DNA from 4 places in the Pseudomonas sediminis genome. Region 1 is predicted to be linked to each of the others. Evidence: riboswitches for the same ligand, from Rfam matches in the RefSeq annotation. Region 1 holds a riboswitch; each other region holds the start of a gene.

What was found. Region 1 has a riboswitch for cobalamin ahead of cobW (cobalamin biosynthesis protein CobW). Riboswitches for the same ligand answer to the same signal wherever they lie in the genome.
Region 2: it holds a riboswitch for cobalamin, as region 1 does, so the genes downstream of both, cobO (cob(I)yrinic acid a,c-diamide adenosyltransferase) here and cobW (cobalamin biosynthesis protein CobW) in region 1, are expected to answer to the same signal.
Region 3: it holds a riboswitch for cobalamin, as region 1 does, so the genes downstream of both, AAEQ75_RS05000 (TonB-dependent receptor domain-containing protein) here and cobW (cobalamin biosynthesis protein CobW) in region 1, are expected to answer to the same signal.
Region 4: it holds a riboswitch for cobalamin, as region 1 does, so the genes downstream of both, AAEQ75_RS04480 (energy-coupling factor ABC transporter permease) here and cobW (cobalamin biosynthesis protein CobW) in region 1, are expected to answer to the same signal.

Annotation. Positions count from the first base shown of each region.
Region 1 covers NZ_CP154631.1:1,744,178-1,746,369, reverse strand. Annotated here, with positions in the region: gene AAEQ75_RS08320 (hypothetical protein) at 1-516, opposite strand, end outside; gene AAEQ75_RS08315 (cobalamin biosynthesis protein) at 532-957, opposite strand; cobalamin riboswitch at 1,044-1,238, shown strand; gene cobW (cobalamin biosynthesis protein CobW) at 1,334-2,192, shown strand, end outside.
Region 2 covers NZ_CP154631.1:4,502,937-4,505,128, forward strand. Annotated here, with positions in the region: gene AAEQ75_RS21265 (cobyrinate a,c-diamide synthase) at 1-462, opposite strand, end outside; gene cobO (cob(I)yrinic acid a,c-diamide adenosyltransferase) at 462-1,073, opposite strand; cobalamin riboswitch at 1,260-1,470, opposite strand; gene AAEQ75_RS21275 (hypothetical protein) at 1,510-1,830, opposite strand; gene AAEQ75_RS21280 (C40 family peptidase) at 1,841-2,192, opposite strand, start outside.
Region 3 covers NZ_CP154631.1:1,046,640-1,048,831, forward strand. Annotated here, with positions in the region: gene dxs (1-deoxy-D-xylulose-5-phosphate synthase) at 1-857, shown strand, start outside; cobalamin riboswitch at 930-1,135, shown strand; gene AAEQ75_RS05000 (TonB-dependent receptor domain-containing protein) at 1,219-2,192, shown strand, end outside.
Region 4 covers NZ_CP154631.1:934,190-936,381, forward strand. Annotated here, with positions in the region: gene AAEQ75_RS04475 (hypothetical protein) at 1-333, shown strand, start outside; gene AAEQ75_RS04480 (energy-coupling factor ABC transporter permease) at 343-1,023, opposite strand; cobalamin riboswitch at 1,076-1,278, opposite strand; gene AAEQ75_RS04485 (PaaI family thioesterase) at 1,331-1,762, opposite strand; gene AAEQ75_RS04490 (acyl-CoA dehydrogenase family protein) at 1,775-2,192, opposite strand, start outside.

The DNA.
Region 1 (2,192 bases):
GATGATGGCGGGCTCGTTTTCATAGCCGCGCTTGGCGAGGGCGATCACTTTGTTGCGGATATCTTCCGGTGACCAGAACAGCCAGCCGTTTCGCGAGAACAACTCCTTGATTTCAGCATTCCTGGATTGATAGACCTTACCGGCAGCGAGTCCCAGAACTATTTCGGTAGTACTGTCACCCATTCCACAATCGATAAGATCCTGTCTGAGTCGTTGGAAAACGATCGACCTGTAATTTTCGCAAGTAAACAGCTTGTATTTGCCTTCGGGAATGTCATGGATTTCGCTAAGACATGACAGTCGGACACCGGGAGAGTCGAGGAAGGATTTTGCTTCAAAGGCGAGAAGTCTATTTTCGCTGGGCTTGTAAGCGAGAAGGTCGATTTCCGGGCGTGGAATGGAATGTTTACCCACCTGCCTTTTTTCTTCCTTGGTCAGGTTGACCTTGAACGACTGTCGAACCCAATACCCTTCACCTTCAAGCAAAGTCTTAATAACGCTTTCGAAGTAATCCAAGGCTGTATGCTCAAACTATTGAAGTCCTGCCAACGCACAGGTGGCGTTGGCTGTGCGGGTTTTCTCGCCCAGCAGGCGAGCTGCCTTGCCCAGTTGCGTGGCCAGAGCCAGGGCGCAGGGTTCAGCCACAGCGGGGCTGCCTGTTACGGATCGGATGAGGGCACTGTCGGCATTTTCCGGCTGGTAGAGGGTGAGTGCTTCGGGGGGGAAGAACGTCAGCTCCAGATTCAAGTGGATTGCCAGTTGATGCAGCCCCGGCTCGTCGCGTTTGTGGGCGATGCTGGCCAGTCCAACGAGGTTATCCACAGTCAACTCATGCTGGGCCAGGCTGTGGATGAGCAGGGCGAGCAGGTCTTGCTGGGGGCAGTCGCGCCTGCAACCAAGCCCAGCCACCACCATGGGCGAGGCGTCAGGGCTGGGATTCAAGGGGCTAGGCATCATCAAGGGCGCTCGTGCTGTGCAGCGGCGTAGCTCAACATGGCGCATCCCACCGGTCAACCGCGATTGACCGGCCGCCGCGGCCTGCGTAGCCTTCTCGCTTTCGAGGTTCTTCCCGGTACGGCGCCGGGGAGCTAAGAGGGAACAGGGTCGATGCCCTGGCTGCCCCCGCAACTGTGAACGGTCTTAAACCCTTCGTACACCACTGCCGTCAGGCGGGAAGGTGAAGGGCGCGCAATGCGCAGACCGTGAGCCAGGAGACCTGCCTCGACTGACCAGCCATTTGCTCGGACGGGGTGATCCGACGGGGCCAGCACGCACCTGCGTGCCCGCCTGCGCGTACCCGTCCGCCGAACTTACCGACGCCACGGGGCCATTCATGAAAACCCTCGCCAAACTGCCTGTCACCATCGTCACCGGTTTTCTCGGTGCTGGTAAAACCACCCTGCTGCGCCATCTGCTGGCTAACGCCGGCGGCCGCCGTATCGCGGTGATCGTCAACGAGTTCGGTGAGCTGGGGATCGACGGCGAGATTCTCAAGCAGTGCTCCATCGGTTGCAGCGAGGAGGAGGCCAACGGCCGCGTCTTCGAACTGGCCAACGGCTGCCTGTGCTGCACGGTGCAGGAAGAGTTCTTCCCGGTGATGCGTGAGCTGGTGGCGCGCCGTGGCGACCTTGACCATATCCTTATCGAGACCAGCGGCCTGGCGCTGCCCAAGCCGCTGGTGCAGGCCTTCAACTGGCCGGAAATCCGCAACGCCTGCACCGTCGATGCGGTGATTACCGTGGTCGACAGCCCGGCGGTGCTCGCCGGCACCTTCGCCGCCTTCCCGGATCAGGTGGACGAGCAGCGCAAGCTCGACCCCAACCTCGATCATGAATCGCCGCTGCACGAGCTGTTCGCCGACCAGTTGGCCAGCGCCGACCTGGTGATCCTCAACAAGGCCGATTTGCTCGACGCCGAGGCGCTGGCCGCGGTGCGCGCCGAGGTGGCCGAGGAGCTGCCGCCGGCAGTCAAGGTGATCGAGGCGCACGGCGGCGAGCTGCCGCTGGATGTGCTGCTGGGCCTGAACAGCGAAACCGAGCTGCATATCGACAGCCGCCGCACCCATCACGATGATGAAGACGAAGACCACGATCACGAGGAATTCGACTCGTTCCACGTGGAACTACCGGAAGCCGAGGAGGCGCGTCTGCTGGCCGCACTGAAGGATGCGGTGGCCAAGTACGGCATCCTGC
Region 2 (2,192 bases), 1.9 Mb from region 1:
CGTGCTGGCGACGCGGTTGCCGAGCACCCCGGCAAAGGGCAGATCCGGCTGGAAGGTAGCCAGACCGTGGGCCAGCGCACCGAAGGTCTGCGCCATGGCCGCACCGTCGATAACCCCAAGCACCGGCACGCCGAAATGACGCGCCAGGTCGGCCGCCGACGGCTTACCGTCGAACAACCCCATCACCCCTTCGATCAGGATCAGATCAGCCTCGCCAGCGGCCCGCCACAGCAGGCGGCGGCTTTCCGCCTCGCCGACCATGGCCAGGTCGAGCTGATACACCGGTGCGCCACTGGCACGAGCATGGATCATCGGGTCGAGAAAGTCGGGCCCACATTTGAACACCCGCACCCGCCGTCCCTGGCGCGTATGCAAACGCGCCAGGGCAGCAGTCACGGTAGTCTTGCCCTGGCCGGAAGCCGGGGCGGCAATCAACAGCGCCGGACAGTGACGTGCTTCCATCAGAATTCGATGCCCTTCTGCGCCTTTACCCCGGATTTAAACGCATGCTTGACCAGGCTCATCTCGGTGACCGTGTCGGCCGCCTCGATCATCCCCGGCAAGGCGCCACGTCCGGTCACCACCACATGCTGCAGCAGCGGCCGAGCCTCGATATCGGCCAGCACTGCGTCTAGTTCGAGATAACCGTGCTTGAGTGCGATGTTCAGCTCGTCCAGCACCACCAGGCCGACGGTTTCGTCACTGAGCAGACGCCGGGCGACCACCCAGGCTTCCTGCGCCTTGGCGATGTCGCGCTGACGATCCTGGGTTTCCCAAGTGAAGCCTTCACCCATCACGTGATAGCTGACTTCCTCGGGGAAACGGCGGAAGAAGGTTTCTTCACCGGTGCTGGCCGCCCCCTTGATGAACTGCACCACACCGACCTTGAGGCCATGACCGAGCGCACGCGCGACCATACCGAAGGCACTGCTGCTCTTGCCCTTGCCATTGCCGCTGTGCACCAGCAACAAACCGTATTCGTCCTGGGCCTGGGCAATCTTCTCGTCGATCAGGGCTTTCTTGCGCTGCATGCGCGCCTTGTGGCGGGCATCGCGATCGGTGGACTCGCTCATGCTGTGCTCCTGTACATCAGGCACCCGCGTCGGCTGTCGGTAAACAGTACGAGCAACGATGGGGAGCAGATCGCGATGGTCCGCGCGTCCTCACCCTGGTGCCAATGGCTGGTCAGGCGAGCGGAAGACAGGAAGCACAACATCCCGGAAAAACCGGAGCGTCGGCCGGACAACGCCCTCCGCGATGCCGTGAAAATGCGACAGGCCGGTCTCCGGGCTTGTGAGCGAACCCAAAGGTTCGGCACCGCGCCTTCCCGTGCAAATACACAGTGGCCTTGAGCGGTGTTTGACTCACCTACCGTTGCGGGGGCAGCGCCGGCATTCGGACCGGCTTCCCTGTTTCACCCCATGGCTACCATTCACGGCAACTCGGGGCACCTGAAGCAAGGCGCGCAGGGTAGAGGCTGGCAGCCCTGCGCGTCAACGTCGAGACCGCTCAATGCCTGGGGGTGAAGCCCGGCGGCTTGCTGGCCAGCCATTCGACGAAGGTGCGCAGGCGCTCATCACCCAGCAGCGCGTCACGGCTGTTGTAGGTCAGCGCCAGCTCCTTTTCGCTGAACAGCCGGTGAATCTGGTTGTGGCAGGCGCGGCAGACCCAAAGCGTAGCCGTGATGCGCTCATGACGAGCGAAGCGCTTCTGCACGTAGGTCTTGTCGTGCAGTGCCCTGGGAATCAAATGATGACGCGTCAACGCAACGGGCCGCGCGCACAGCTCGCACACCTCGGGCTGAGGCGGTAGGCGAATGGGATCGACCATGGACAGTAATTCAGGGATTACGCGCGAGCTCTGGCGTGATGACGCGCTTGGCATCGAGATAGACGCCCTGCCAATAACCGCTGGTGAGGCTGTCCAGGCGCACCGTACCGCCGGTAGAGGGGGCATGCACGAAGCGGCCGTCGCCGACATAGATGCCGGCATGGCTGACGGCGCGTCCGCCATTGGTGGCAAAGAACACCAGGTCACCACTTTTCAGGGCATCGCGACGGACATCTGGGGTGCGCATCGCACTCAGCTCACGCGTCGAACGCGGCAGACTGATACCGGCAGCATCGCGATAAACGTAGCCAATCAGGCCACTGCAGTCGAAACCGCCTTCCGGGGTATTACCACCATAACGA
Region 3 (2,192 bases), 700 kb from region 1:
TTGGCATTACCCCGGCGATGAAGGAAGGCTCGGATCTGGTGGCCTTCAGCGAGCGCTTCCCCGAGCGCTACTTCGACGTCGCCATTGCCGAGCAGCACGCCGTCACCCTCGCCGCCGGCATGGCCTGCGAAGGTGCCAAGCCGGTGGTGGCGATCTACTCCACCTTCCTCCAGCGCGCCTATGACCAACTGATTCACGACGTGGCCGTGCAGCATCTCGACGTGCTGTTCGCCATCGACCGCGCCGGCCTGGTCGGCGAGGACGGCCCGACCCACGCCGGCAGCTTCGACCTGTCCTACCTGCGCTGCATCCCCGGCATGCTGGTGATGACGCCAAGCAACGAGAACGAGATGCGCCGCATGCTCAGCACCGGCCACCTGTTCGACGGCCCGGCGGCGGTGCGCTACCCGCGCGGCACCGGACCCAATGCAGCGCTGGATGCTGGTCTGGAGCCGCTGGAAATTGGCAAGGCGGTGGTACGCCGCCAGGGCAAGGGCGTCGCCCTGCTGGCCTTCGGCGTGCAACTGGCCGAAGCCCTGCGCGTCGGTGAAACCCTGGATGCCACGGTGGTCGACATGCGCTTCGTCAAACCCCTGGACGAAGCCCTGCTGCGCGAACTGGCAGGCAGCCACGCGCTGCTGGTGACCATCGAAGAAAACAGCATCATGGGCGGCGCCGGTAGTGCGGTCAGCGAATTCTTCGCCGCCGAGAACATCCAGCTGCCGATGCTGCACCTGGGCCTGCCCGACTACTACGTCGAGCACGCCAAGCCCAGCCAGATGCTCGCCGAGTGCGGTCTCGACGAAGCCGGCATCGAACGCGCGGTGCGTCAACGCCTGAGCCTGCTGCAGGCCTGAGCATGAAGCCCGCTCATCGCTGAATGAGCGGCGCTTGCTTGTGATTCATATGCGTGCGCACTAAGGTGCGCGCCATTCATGTTCCGCCAGGGTGCGCTGCGCAAGCAGTGTTAAACGGGAAGTCGGTGCGCTCATCACGAGCAATGCCGACGCTGCCCCCGCAACGGTAATCGACTGCACCCGCTGAGCGTGCGCCACGTCCAACAGCCGCTGGGCCCTGCCTGAGAAGGCGGACATGGGTCGAGAGCCCGGAGACCGGCCAAGGCGGTGCGACCGGTGTTGCGGAGGGCAGCACGGTCAAGCGCCGTCCTGCGCTTGCGCCTGCCCTCCTCGACCGTCTGCCGACCGCTGAGGAAAGAGAATGAAACTGTCCCGTCTGGCTCTGGCCATCGCCGTCATGCCAGGTCTCTCGCTGGCCGCCGAGCCCTACGTGGCCGAGCCGCTGGTCGTCACCTCCGGGCGCCTGGCCGAACCGCAAGCGCAGGCTACCGCGGCGACCACGGTGTTCGAGCGGGACGACATCGAACGTCTGCAGGTCAGTAGCGTGCCCGACCTACTCAGCCGCGTGCCCGGTGTGTCTATCGTACAAAGCGGCGGTCGCGGCAGCCTCACCAGCCTGTTCCTACGTGGTGCCAACGCCAACCAGACCTTGGTGTTGGTCGATGGCGTACGCCTGAATGCCGCCGCCAGCGGCCTAGCCCGTCTGGAGTTTCTCAGCCCCGAGCAGATTGATCGTATCGAGGTCGCGCGCGGCGCCCGCTCGGCGCTTTACGGTTCCGACGCCATTGGCGGTGTGATCCAGATATTCACTCGGCGCGGCGAGGATGGCCTGCAGCCGCGCCTGCGCCTGGCCGCTGGCAGTCAGAAGACCTTCGAGCGCAGCCTGGGTCTGGCCGGCGGCGACCAGCGCACCCGCTTCGACCTCGGCGCCAGCCTGGTCGAACGCGCCGGCTTCGACCGTTCCCAGGACGGCCGCGGTTACGACAACGATCACGACGGCCTGCGCCGCAAGGCCTTCAACCTGAGCCTGGAGCATCGCTTCAACGACCGCCTAAAGGGCGGCCTGAGCCTGCTCGAGCAACGTGGCGAGAGCGAGTACGACGACCTGTTCAGTTTCGATCCGGGCAACCCCAGCGAACGCTTCAGCGTCTCCAGCATCGCCGGCCATCTCGAAGCACAACTCGCCGACGACTGGAGCAGCCGTCTGGAACTCGGCCATAGCGAGGATAAGAGCGAGAACCGCGACCCGCTGAATGCCGACAACAACTATGTCTACAACACGTACCGCGACAGCGCCGGCTGGATCAACACCCTGCGACTCGGCGACGCTCACCA
Region 4 (2,192 bases), 810 kb from region 1:
GATTCGGCACTGGTCGGCACCTGGGTACACGAAAAGATCATCAACAGCGGCGGTGCCAACTTCGCTTCGTTCAACACCCTGATGACCCTTCAACTGAATGCCGACGGTAGCGTCACCCAGTGGAGTCGCTCGGTCGGCGGCGGCAGCGACTGGAGCTACGACAGCCCCGGCGAGATGCAGTACAGCGGCCAATGGCGCAGCCAAGGCGGCATGCTGATGGTGCGCCTGGCAGGCGCCGCCGATTATCAACCCGCCGCCTACTACCGCTTCAGCGACCAGTACCTGGTCACCGAGAGCAATACCGGCAAGATGATCTGGCAGCGCCGCCGCTAAGCGACTGGGTCAGGCCGTCTGGTGCAAACGCACGTTGAACAGCGGCCCCTGGCTGAAGCGCGACAGCGCCTTGGCACCAGCCAGCACACCCAGGTCGATCAGCGGTTCGACCAAGATCACGCTCATGTAGGCCAGACCGAAACTGCCCACGGCCGCCAGGTTCTCGCTGGAGAAGCCGTGACCGTAGAAGGCCCAGAACGCAACCCAGGCGACGATGCCGCCCTGATAGGCAGTCGACAGCGCCAGCGCCTGCTTGTAGGAAAGATCGACGTAGGCGGTGCCGGGCGCAACGATGCGCTTGGCCAGCAAGCTGATGCCCCACAACGGGATCAACAGCGTGGTGACGTTCATGCCGTACTGCGGCAGGTCGAACTGAGCGAATAGCAGCCCCTGCAGCAGCAAACCAGCCGCCAGACCGATGGCTGCTGCACCGGCACCGAACAGCAACAACAGGGTCGAACCGAGGATCAGATGCACCTCGGAAACACCCACCGGGTGATGCGGGAATACTTCGAAGAAGCAGAACACCAGGGCGGTGGTCAGCAGGCTGCGCAGCGCCAGGGCGGCGGCACCGCCGTTGCTGCGGACGCTGTCCAGGGCGAGTTTGGCGGTCAGGCCGAAAGCGGTGACGGCCGTTGCGTAGCTGAGCAGGATCTTGGCGCCTTCGACGACACCGGGTTCGATATGCATGCGAGTTCCTTTGCCGCGCCCACCGCGCGACGATTCGGATAGAGGGTGGGCGGAACGCCCGTTGTCGATGGCAGGTCTCCTGGCTCACGGCTTGGCACTCCGCCCGCCTTCCCGACCGAAGTCAGTGGCATGAGGGCATCGTTCGCCGCTTACAGTTGCGGGGGCAGCCAGGGCATTGGCGAGATTCGCCGCACCCTGTTCCCTTTTCATCCGCGTCACGTACGTGCACGCAGAACCATCAGCGGCAAGATTACTCGCCTGCCCGGCTAAAAAACAGCGTGCCAGACAATCCGCTCTCAGCCCTCGTTCAGACCGGCAACGTCACCACCGCCATGGTCACCGAAGCCTTGCTATACAGGCGTTTCTGGCCGTTTTCCTCGCTGAACACCTCGGCCTCGACCACCGTGGCCTGGCGCCCGGCCTTGAGCACATCGGCGCGGCAGAACAGGCGTGCACTGCGCGCCGGACGCAGCAGGTTGACCTTGAGCTCCAGGGTCAGCACCGTCTGCCCCTCGGCCACCAGCGTCGCGGCGGCAGCACCGGCCGCATGATCGGCCAGAGTGGTCTGTACACCAGCGTGGATGAAACCGTTCTGCTGCAGGTGGCGTGGCAGGATGTTCAGCTCCGCCTCGACCCAACCTGGGCCGCAGTCGGTAGCTCGAATGCCCAGGTCGTTGATGAAGTTGGCATCGGCGAAGCCTCGCTCGACCAACTCGCGATAACGCGGATGTGCTTGCATGCGGGCCTCCGGTCAGGCCAGGTGCGGCGTGCTACGCGCCAGCAACGCCTCGACATCGACACCTCGCGGCAGAGTGCCATAGACCCGGCCACGGCCTTCCAGCCGGCTGGCGATAAAGGCATCGGAGACGGTGGCGTTGCCCGCCTCCAGCAGCAGCTTGGCCTGCAGCGCCACGGCCATGTCTTCGGTGAGCTGGCGCGCGCGGTACTGGATATCGGCGGTATCGGCAAAATCGGCTTTCAGACGCTGAATATGTGCCTTCAGACGGGCATCGCCATGGCCATCGCCCAGCTCGGCGAACAACGCATCGAGTACGCCGGGCTCCTTGGACAATGCGCGCAGCACGTCCAGGCATTGCACGTTGCCGGAGCCTTCCCAGATCGAGTTGACCGGCGCTTCGCGGTACAGACGCGGCAGGATGGTTTCCTCG